DNA from 2 places in the Streptomyces seoulensis genome. Region 1 is predicted to be linked to the other one. Evidence: riboswitches for the same ligand, from Rfam matches in the RefSeq annotation. Region 1 holds a riboswitch; the other holds the start of a gene.

Region 1 (4,666 bases):
CCGAGTCGACCGCGGCCGGGGTGGTGTCGTAGACGTCCAGGCCGAGGGCGAGGTAGGGGGCGCCGAGCGCGGGCTGCACCCAGGCGCGGCGCAGGGAGCGCAGGGCCGGGGTGCGGTGGGCGTTCTGCGCGAGCAGGGCGTAGAACTGCGGTACCTCGATGGCCGGTTCGGACAGCCGCAGGGGCCCCGCGGGCCGGCGGTCGAGGCCGGTGGCGATGCGGCGCAGGTCCAGCCAGGGGATGCCGACGCCGCCGCCGGGGGCGTGCGGGTTGAGCCAGAGGCCGTAGTGGTCCGGGTAGAGGGTGCGGGCGACGTCGAGGCCGTCGACCACCTCGTAGGACCGGCTCCAGCCGCTGGCGGAGAGTTCCTGCGCGGAGGTCACGCAGGGGGCGTAGCCGAACTCCTCGACCCGCATGTTCGCGTACTGCGCGTCGGGGGAGCCGGCCTGGCCGTGCCACAGCAGCATCCAGATCTGGCCGGACGAGGGGTCGGCGAGGGCGCGGAGCAGTGCCTCGTAGGCGTCGTAGCGTCCGGGAGTGACCTGGCGCAGCATGTGCTCGACGCTGCCGCTTGGGCTCGCGCTCACCTGTCCTACCGCCCCTTCATTGCAAGTTCCCCACGTCGGGAGACAGCTTAAGCGCCCACCGCGCCCCCGCGAGGTCGGCCCCGCGGGCCTCTGTTCCTCAGTTGCCGAACTGGTAGAACGGCCGGACGTTGCTCCTCAGCCAGTCGGCCACCGGGTCCTGGGCGGCTTCCAGGAGGACCAGGTTGACGGGCCAGGGGGCGGGGGCGCGGCCGAGGGCCTTGCCGAGGGCGTCCAGCGGGAGGGCCTGCACGTCGCCTTCCCAGTGGGCGAGTTCGACGCCGACGAAGAGGACCGGGTCGGCGGTCTCGATGACGGCGAGGCAGCGGCGGGCGCTGACGACGACGCCGGTGGCGGCGAACTCGGCGGAGGCGGCGGCGAGGAAGTCCACCGGGTCCTCCTGCCAGTCGGGCTCGAAGAGCCGGACCCGGCCGCCCGTGGCCGGACCGTCCAGCGGGGTGCGCCCCGAGCGGCACAGCTCGGCCACCGCCTCGGGGGGCAGCGGGAGTCCGACCACGCCGCCGGGGTTGATGACCATGCCCGCCTGCGGCGGCAGACCGCGCGCGAACTCCACGGCGGGCGCGACGGTGTGCGGCAGGTGTCCGCCCGGCGACTGGCGGAACTGCTCCTCGGAGGAGAAGACCGGGACGTACACCTGGCCGTCGATGTCGACCGTGGGCAGGTCGAGCGGGCCGCTGTGCGGGCCGCCGCCGCTGGGCAGGGGTATCCACACGAAGCCGCGCGCCAGTACCTCGATGAGGCGGGCGCCGGCCTCGGGTATGCCGAGGGAGGCGGAGAGGACCTCCTCCAGTTCGTTGCCGGGCCAACCGCCGTGCGGGTGGGGGTGTGCCTGTGCCGGGAAGTCCGCGGGAAGGTCCGCCGGGAAGTCCATGTGCCTACCGCCTGCTGGGAGTCATGCTGTGGTGCAGAAGGCTATCCGGTACGGCTGCCCGCGCTCACTCGGCGAACTCGATCCGCCGCAGGCCGTCCGCCGAGGCGCGGTCCAGCAGGACCACCGAGCCGCAGTCGGCGGGGCTCTCGCCGCGCTCCACGGCGCCCAGCAGGCGGGCGGTGGCGCCGCGGTGACGGCGGAAGGCGTACCGGGAGACGCCCCGGCCGCGCTCGCGCTGGCCCTGCCGGGCGGTGCCGGCCGGCACGTCGAGCAGGATCAGGTGCAGGGTGCCGCCCCGGCGGCGGGCCTCGCGGGCGAGCCAGGAGCGGACCCAGGGCTGGGTGCCGCAGTCGTGCACGACGACGCCCTCGCCGGTGCCGAGGGCGCGGCGCAGTCCGGCGTAGTGGGCGAGGCGGACCAGGGGGCGGTAGAGCGCGTAGGGCAGGGCGGCGGGGAGGCGGGCGGCCCAGCGGTCGCGGGCGTCCTGGGAGTCGACGCGGTGGCCGGGCACCGTACGGCGCATCAGGGTGGACTTGCCGCTGCCGGGCAGGCCGGTGACGACGGCGAGGTCGTGGGGGCCGAAGCGCAGGGTGCGGGGGCCGCCGCCGGTGCGGCCGCGCAGGTCGCGGACGACCGGCGCGGGCCACTGGGCCCGGCGCTCGTGGGCGGGCACCGAGGGCTGCTGCGGCACCGGGATGCCGGTGGTCGTGGCGTACACCGTGGTTCTGTTCACCGTGATCGTCCTCCCCCTGTGGGCTCAGGTCATCCCCTGCCCAACTTATGTAAAGAGAAGGTAATGCGCCGGGGCGCCGGTCGGGTCCCCGAACGGCTACAGGCATGTCACAGCCGGCGGGCCCTTCAGGGCCCGGCCGTGCCGTGCGATGATGTGCGCGCCAACTGCATACCGGCCGCTTGAATCCGCGCGGGAGAGTCCCCATCCGGGGCGCCGAAGGAGCAAGTCCCTCCCTTGAATCTCTCAGGCACCGTTACCGCGCGGGCGAGGCACATCTGAAAAGCGGGCCGCTGACGGCAGTGGCTCCACCCAAGGTGCAAGCCGTGACCGTGCGGGTCATGGCGAACCTCTCAGGTTCCGATGACAGATGGGGAGGAACGTTCCTCGCCCGCGTCCGGCTCCGTCCGCGCGGGGGACCCATCGCCCTGGGAGACGACCGATGAGCAGCACCGACTCCACCGCCCCGCGCCGCACCGCGCTCGACGCCGTGCACCGCTCGCTCGGCGCGACGATGACCGACTTCGCCGGCTGGGACATGCCCCTGCGCTACGGCTCCGAGCGTGACGAGCACCTGGCGGTGCGCACGCGGGCCGGCCTGTTCGACCTCTCGCACATGGGTGAGATCACGGTGACCGGCCCCGATGCGGCCGCCCTGCTGAACTTCGCCCTCGTCGGCGACCTCGCCTCGGTCGGTGTCGGCCGTGCCCGCTACACCATGATCTGCCGGGCCGACGGCGGCATCCTGGACGACCTGATCGTCTACCGGCTCGCCGACGCCGAGTACATGGTGGTGGCCAACGCCTCCAACGCCCAGGTCGTGCTGGACGCGCTGACCGAGCGCGCGGCCGGCTTCGACGCCGAGGTCCGCGACGACCGCGACGCCTACGCGCTGCTCGCCGTCCAGGGCCCGGAGTCCCCCGGCATCCTCAAGGCGGTCACCGACGCCGACCTGGACGGCCTGAAGTACTACGCCGGGCTGCCCGGCACCGTCGCGGGCGTCCCCGCGCTGATCGCCCGTACCGGCTACACCGGCGAGGACGGCTTCGAGCTGTTCGTGAAGCCCGAGCACGCGGCCAAGCTGTGGCAGGCGCTGCTGGAGGCCGGGACCGCCGCCGGTCTGGTGCCGTGCGGGCTGTCCTGCCGGGACACCCTGCGCCTGGAGGCGGGCATGCCGCTGTACGGGCACGAGCTGACCACGGAGCTGACCCCCTTCGACGCCGGTCTCGGCCGCGTGGTCAAGTTCGGCAAGGAGGGCGACTTCGTCGGCCGCGAGGCACTGGCGAAGGCCGCCGAGCGCGCCGAGGCGCAGCCGCCGCGCGTCCTGGTCGGCCTGATCGCCGAGGGCCGCCGGGTGCCGCGCGCCGGATACTCCGTCGTCGCGGACGGCGCGGTGATCGGCGAGGTCACCTCCGGCGCCCCCTCCCCCACCCTCGGCAAGCCGCTGGCCATCGCCTACGTCGACGCCGCGCACGCCGCCCCCGGCAGCACCGGTGTGGGCGTGGACATCCGGGGCAGCCACGAGCCGTACGAGGTCGTGGCGCTGCCCTTCTACAAGCGCGCCAAGTAGACACTGGCACCGGGTCCGGCCGTCTCCCGGCGTGACCCTGCGCACATTTCACCCGCTCTTCAGCGGTTCGAGCCCTTTTCCCCCGACGAGCACGTCCTCGCGTACAGGAGAATTCAGGTCATGAGCAACCCGCAGCAGTTGAGCTACAGCAAGGAGCACGAGTGGCTGTCGGCCGCCGAGGGCGGCGCGTCGACGGTCGGCATCACCGAGCACGCGGCCAACGCGCTCGGCGATGTGGTCTTCGTGCAGCTTCCCGAGGTCGGCGACGAGGTCACCGCGGGCGAGTCCTGCGGCGAGCTGGAGTCCACCAAGTCGGTCTCCGAGCTGTACTCGCCCGTCTCCGGTGAGATCACCGAGGTCAACCAGGACGTGGTGGACGACCCGTCGCTGGTGAACTCCGAGCCCTTCGAGGGCGGCTGGCTGTTCAAGGTGCGCGTCGCCGCCCAGCCGGACGACCTGCTCTCCGCCGACGAGTACACCGCCTACACCGCAGGCTGAGGAGCCAGTAGCCGTATGACTGTCCTGAACACGCCCCTGCACGAGCTGGACCCGGAGATCGCCGCCGCGGTCGACGCCGAGCTGCGCCGCCAGCAGTCGACCCTGGAGATGATCGCCTCCGAGAACTTCGCACCGCTCGCGGTGATGGAGGCACAGGGTTCGGTCCTGACCAACAAGTACGCCGAGGGCTACCCGGGCCGCCGCTACTACGGCGGCTGCGAGCACGTCGACGTGGCCGAGCAGATCGCCATCGACCGGCTCAAGGAGCTGTTCGGCGCCGAGTACGCGAACGTCCAGCCGCACTCCGGCGCCTCCGCGAACCAGGCGGCGCTGTTCGCGCTGGCCCAGCCCGGTGACACCATCCTCGGGCTCGACCTGGCGCACGGCGGCCAC
Region 2 (4,666 bases), 2.9 Mb from region 1:
CGGTGAAGGGGCGACGGCCATGACGTCCGAGGAGATCGGCTATCGCGGTCCCACGGCCTGTGCGGCCGCCGGGATCACCTACCGGCAGCTCGACTACTGGGCCCGTACGGGACTGGTCGAGCCGAGTGTGCGGCCGGCCCATGGCTCGGGCACACAGCGGTTGTACAGCTTCCGTGACGTGGTCGTGCTGAAGATCGTCAAGCGGTTCCTGGACACGGGTGTCTCCCTCCAGAACATCCGCTCGGCCGTGCAGCACCTCAGGGAGCGCGGGTTCCGCGATCTGGAGCGCATGACCCTGATGAGCGACGGCGCCATGGTCTACGAGTGCACCTCCCCGGACGAGGTCCACGCGCTGCTCCAGGGCGGCCAGGGCATCTTCGGGATCGCCGTGGGCGTGGTGTGGCGGGACGTGGAGAGCGCCCTGTCCCAGCTCCACGGCGAGCGCATCGACACCGGTGAGACGCTCATCGGGCCCAACCCGGCCGATGAACTGGCGCGGCGGCGCAACCGGGCCGTCTGAGGCCCGGCGGCGCCCCGCCCCGTCGAAGGCCCCCGCACGGGGTCGTTGTCAGTGGCGTGGTGCAGCATCGGACATGTGAGAGACGCGCCCACCATCCTCCATCTCGACATGGACGCCTTCTTCGCCTCGGTGGAGCAGGCGTCCAAGCCGAGCCTGCGGGGGAAGGCCGTCGTCGTGGGCGGCATCGGGCCACGCGGGGTCGTGGCCACCGCGTCGTACGAGGCACGGGTGTTCGGCGTGCACTCGGCCATGCCCACCGCGCAGGCGCGGCGGCTGGCGCCGAACGCCGCCTACCTCACGCCCCGCTTCGCGCTGTACCGCTCGATCAGCGACCAGGTGATGGCGCTGCTGCGGGAGTTGTCCCCGCTGGTGGAGCCGCTGAGCCTGGACGAGGCGTTCGTGGACCTGGAGGCCGGTGACACGGCCTGGGACGAGGCGTCGGCGCGGGAGGCCGGGGCGCGGCTGCGCGCGGACATCCTGGCGGTGACGGGGCTGACCGGTTCGGTGGGGCTCGCCGCCTCCAAGATGCTGGCCAAGATCGCCTCGGAGCGGGCCAAGCCCGACGGCCTGGTGCTCATCGAACCCGGCACCGAGCGGGCCCTGCTGGCACCTATGCCGGTGCGGACCCTGCCCGGCGTGGGACCGGCCACCGGCGACCATCTGCGGCGCGCCGGGATCACCACCGTCCTGGAGTTGTCGGAGGCGGGCGAGGACGAACTGGTCCGGCTGCTCGGCAAGGCGCACGGACACTCGCTGTACGCGATGGCGCTGGCCCGTGACGACCGGCCCGTGGTGGCCGAGCGCGAGGCGAAGTCGGTGTCGGTGGAGGACACCTACGCCGTGGACATCCACGACCGGCCGCGCATCGGCCTGGAGGTCCGCCGGCTCGCCGACCGGTGCGTGCGGCGGCTGCGCGGGGCCGGGCTGTCCGGCCGGACCATCGTGCTCAAGGTCCGGCGGTACGACTTCTCCACCCTGACCCGCTCCGAGACGCTGAGGGGGCCCACGGACGATCCGACGGTGATCCGGGAGGCGGCGGCGCGGCTGCTGGACTCCGTGGACACCACGGGAGGGGTGCGGCTGCTCGGCGTGGGCGTCTCCGGGCTGGCCGACTACACCCAGGAGGACCTGTTCGCCCAGGCGGCGGGGGAGCCGGCCGAGGAGACGCCGGAGGAGAGCGCTCCCGATCTCGGACCCGAGAGACCCGAGCCCGCCGCGCCGGAGTGGCGGGCGGGCCAGGACGTGCGGCACCCCGAGTACGGCCACGGCTGGGTGCAGGGCAGCGGCCTGGGGCGGGTCACCGTGCGCTTCGAGACCCCGACCTCCGCGCCGGGCCGGGTACGGACGCTGCGTGCCGACGACCCCGACCTGACACCGGCCGAGCCACTGCCGCTGGTGGGGGAGGTGTGCGGGCAGCGGGAGGAGGCGACCGGCGCGGGCGGGGCCACGGGAGGCGGATGAGGGGGGCTCAGGTCTCCTCGGTGCCCGCGACCTTGCCGAAGTCGCGGTCCGGGGTCCTGGCGGAGGGGCCCACGTCGAGACCGTAGTGGTGGTAGAGCTGGAGTTCCTGCTCGGGGGAGAGGTGACGGCCCACGCCGAAGTCGGGGGCGTCCTTGATGAGGGCGCGTTCGAAGGGGACGCGGAGCGCGCCGTCGACCAGTTCGCTGGGCTCCAGCGGGACGAAGGCGTCGCGCGAGAAGAGGCCGGTGCGCACCGCCGCCCACTCCGGGACGCCGGTCGCGTCGTCGAGGTACACCTCGTCTATGGTGCCGATCTTGGTGCCGGCTCGGTCGAACGCCTTGCGGCCGATCAGGCTGCGCGGATCGATGTCGGTCTGCACGATCCCTCTCCCTCCACATGGTCGCAACTCATCCGTAAGCACTACAAAAGAGCAGAATCAGCCGGGCGGCCACTCGAACGCCGCGCTCAGGACCCCGCTGGTAGGCTGAACAAGGCTGCTGACCCCGTGCGGGAGAGTCCTCCGAGCAATTCGGAGGCGCCGAAGGAGCAACTCCTCCCCGGAATCTCTCAGGCCCCCGTACCGCACGGACGAGGTCACTCTGGAAAGCAGGGCGGGCGTCCATGGCTCCCGCTCTCACCGACGGTGCAAGCCGGGGTCCGCTGGCCCCCGGTGAAGCTCTCAGGTAAGAGATGACAGAGGGGGAGGCCGGTGGGCACCCGAGCCGTGGTGCCCCTCGCAGGTCGCGTCAGACCAGGAGGCCTCCGCACATGACCGCCCCTCGCATTCCGCTCGCCGACCTCGAAGCGGGCATCCCCTTCGAGCAGCGCCACATCGGGCCCGACCAGGAGGCGCGGGCCAAGATGCTCGCGCAGGTCGGCTACGGCTCCCTCGACGAGCTGACCGCCGCCGCGGTCCCGGATGTGATCAAGAACGCCGACGCGCTCGACCTGCCGGGCGCCCGCACCGAGGCCGAGGTGATCGCCGAGCTGCGCGGTCTCGCGGACCACAACCAGGTACTCGGCTCCATGATCGGCCTGGGCTACTACGGCACCTTCACCCCGCCGGTCATCCTGCGCAACGTCATGGAGAACCCCGCCTGGTACACGGCCTACACGCCGTACCAGCCGGAGATCTCCCAGGGCCGTCTCGAGGCCCTGCTGAACTTCCAGACGATGGTCGCCGACCTCACCGGGCTGCCCACCTCCGGAGCCTCCCTGCTGGACGAGGGCACCGCCGCCGCCGAGGCGATGGCGCTGTCGCGGCGCATGGGCAAGAACAAGAAGGGCCTCTTCCTGGTCGACGCGGACACCCTGCCGCAGACCATCGCCGTCATCCAGACCCGCGCCGAACCGGCCGGTGTCGAGGTCGTCGTCGCCGATCTGAGCGACGGCATCCCGGCCGACGTCGCCGCCCGCGACATCACCGGCGTCCTGCTCCAGTACCCCGGCGCCTCCGGTGCCGTACGCGACCTGAAGCCGGTCGTCGAGCAGGCGCACGAGCTGGGCGCCCTCGTCACCGTCGCCGCCGACCTGCTCGCGCTGACCCTGCTCACCTCGCCCGGCGAGCTGGGCGCGGACATCGCCATCGGCACCACCCAGCGCTTCGGCGTGCCCATGGGCTTCGGCGGGCCGCACGCCGGCTACATGGCCGTGCACGAGAAGTTCGCCCGCAGCCTGCCCGGCCGCCTGGTCGGCGTGTCCGTCGACGTCGACGGGAACCGCGCGTACCGTCTCGCGCTGCAGACCCGCGAGCAGCACATCCGCCGCGAGAAGGCCACCAGCAACATCTGCACCGCCCAGGTGCTGCTCGCCGTGATGGCCGGCATGTACGCCGTCTACCACGGCCCCGACGGCCTGCGGACGATCGCCCGCCGCGCCCACCGCTACGCCACGATCCTCGCCGAGGGCCTGCGCGCCGGCGGGGTCGAGATCGTCCACGGCGCCTACTTCGACACCCTCACCGCGCGTGTGCCCGGCAGGGCCGCCGAGGTCGTCGCCGCCGCCCGCGAGGGCGGGGTCAACCTGCGCCCGGTCGACGCCGACCACGTCTCCCTGGCCTGCGACGAGACCACCAACCGGGCTCAGGTCGAGGCCGTCTTCGCCGCCTTCGGCGTCGAGGGCGACATCGCGGCGCTCGACGGGTCGGCCGAGGACACGCTCCCCGAGGCGCTGCTGCGCACCGACGACTACCTGACCCACCCCGTCTTCCACGAGCACCGGTCCGAGACGGCCATGCTGCGCTACCTGCGCAAGCTGTCCGACCGCGACTACGCCCTCGACCGCGGCATGATCCCGCTCGGCTCCTGCACCATGAAGCTGAACGCGACCACCGAGATGGAGCCGGTCACCTGGCCCGAGTTCGGCGCGCTGCACCCCTTCGCCCCCGCCGAGCAGGCCGAGGGCTACCTCACCCTCATCCGCGAGCTGGAGGACCGGCTCGCCGAGGTCACCGGGTACGACAAGGTCTCGCTCCAGCCCAACGCCGGTTCCCAGGGCGAGCTGGCCGGACTGCTCGCCGTACGCGCCTACCACCGGGCCAACGGCGACGCTCAGCGCACCGTCTGCCTCATCCCGTCCTCCGCGCACGGCACCAACGCGGCGAGCGCGGTGATGGCCGGGATGAAGGTCGTCGTCGTGAAGACCGCCGGGGACGGCGAGATCGACGTCGAGGACCTGCGCGCCAAG

The links. A riboswitch is a leader RNA that binds a small molecule or an ion and turns the genes downstream of it on or off. The one in region 1 is predicted to bind glycine.
Region 2: another riboswitch for glycine. It lies ahead of gcvP (aminomethyl-transferring glycine dehydrogenase); the one in region 1 lies ahead of gcvT (glycine cleavage system aminomethyltransferase GcvT).

What each region holds. Positions count from the first base shown of each region.
Region 1 is NZ_AP025667.1:5,273,099-5,277,764, forward strand. Features, by position in the region: gene HEK131_RS24195 (enhanced serine sensitivity protein SseB C-terminal domain-containing protein) at 1-553, opposite strand, end outside; gene HEK131_RS24200 (enhanced serine sensitivity protein SseB) at 684-1,475, opposite strand; gene HEK131_RS24205 (AAA family ATPase) at 1,540-2,214, opposite strand; glycine riboswitch at 2,389-2,477, shown strand; glycine riboswitch at 2,478-2,585, shown strand; gene gcvT (glycine cleavage system aminomethyltransferase GcvT) at 2,648-3,775, shown strand; gene gcvH (glycine cleavage system protein GcvH) at 3,896-4,273, shown strand; gene glyA (serine hydroxymethyltransferase) at 4,289-4,666, shown strand, end outside.
Region 2 is NZ_AP025667.1:2,417,136-2,421,801, forward strand. Features, by position in the region: gene HEK131_RS11240 (MerR family transcriptional regulator) at 1-520, shown strand, start outside; gene HEK131_RS11245 (DNA polymerase IV) at 596-1,981, shown strand; gene HEK131_RS11250 (PRC-barrel domain-containing protein) at 1,989-2,360, opposite strand; glycine riboswitch at 2,480-2,574, shown strand; gene gcvP (aminomethyl-transferring glycine dehydrogenase) at 2,750-4,666, shown strand, end outside.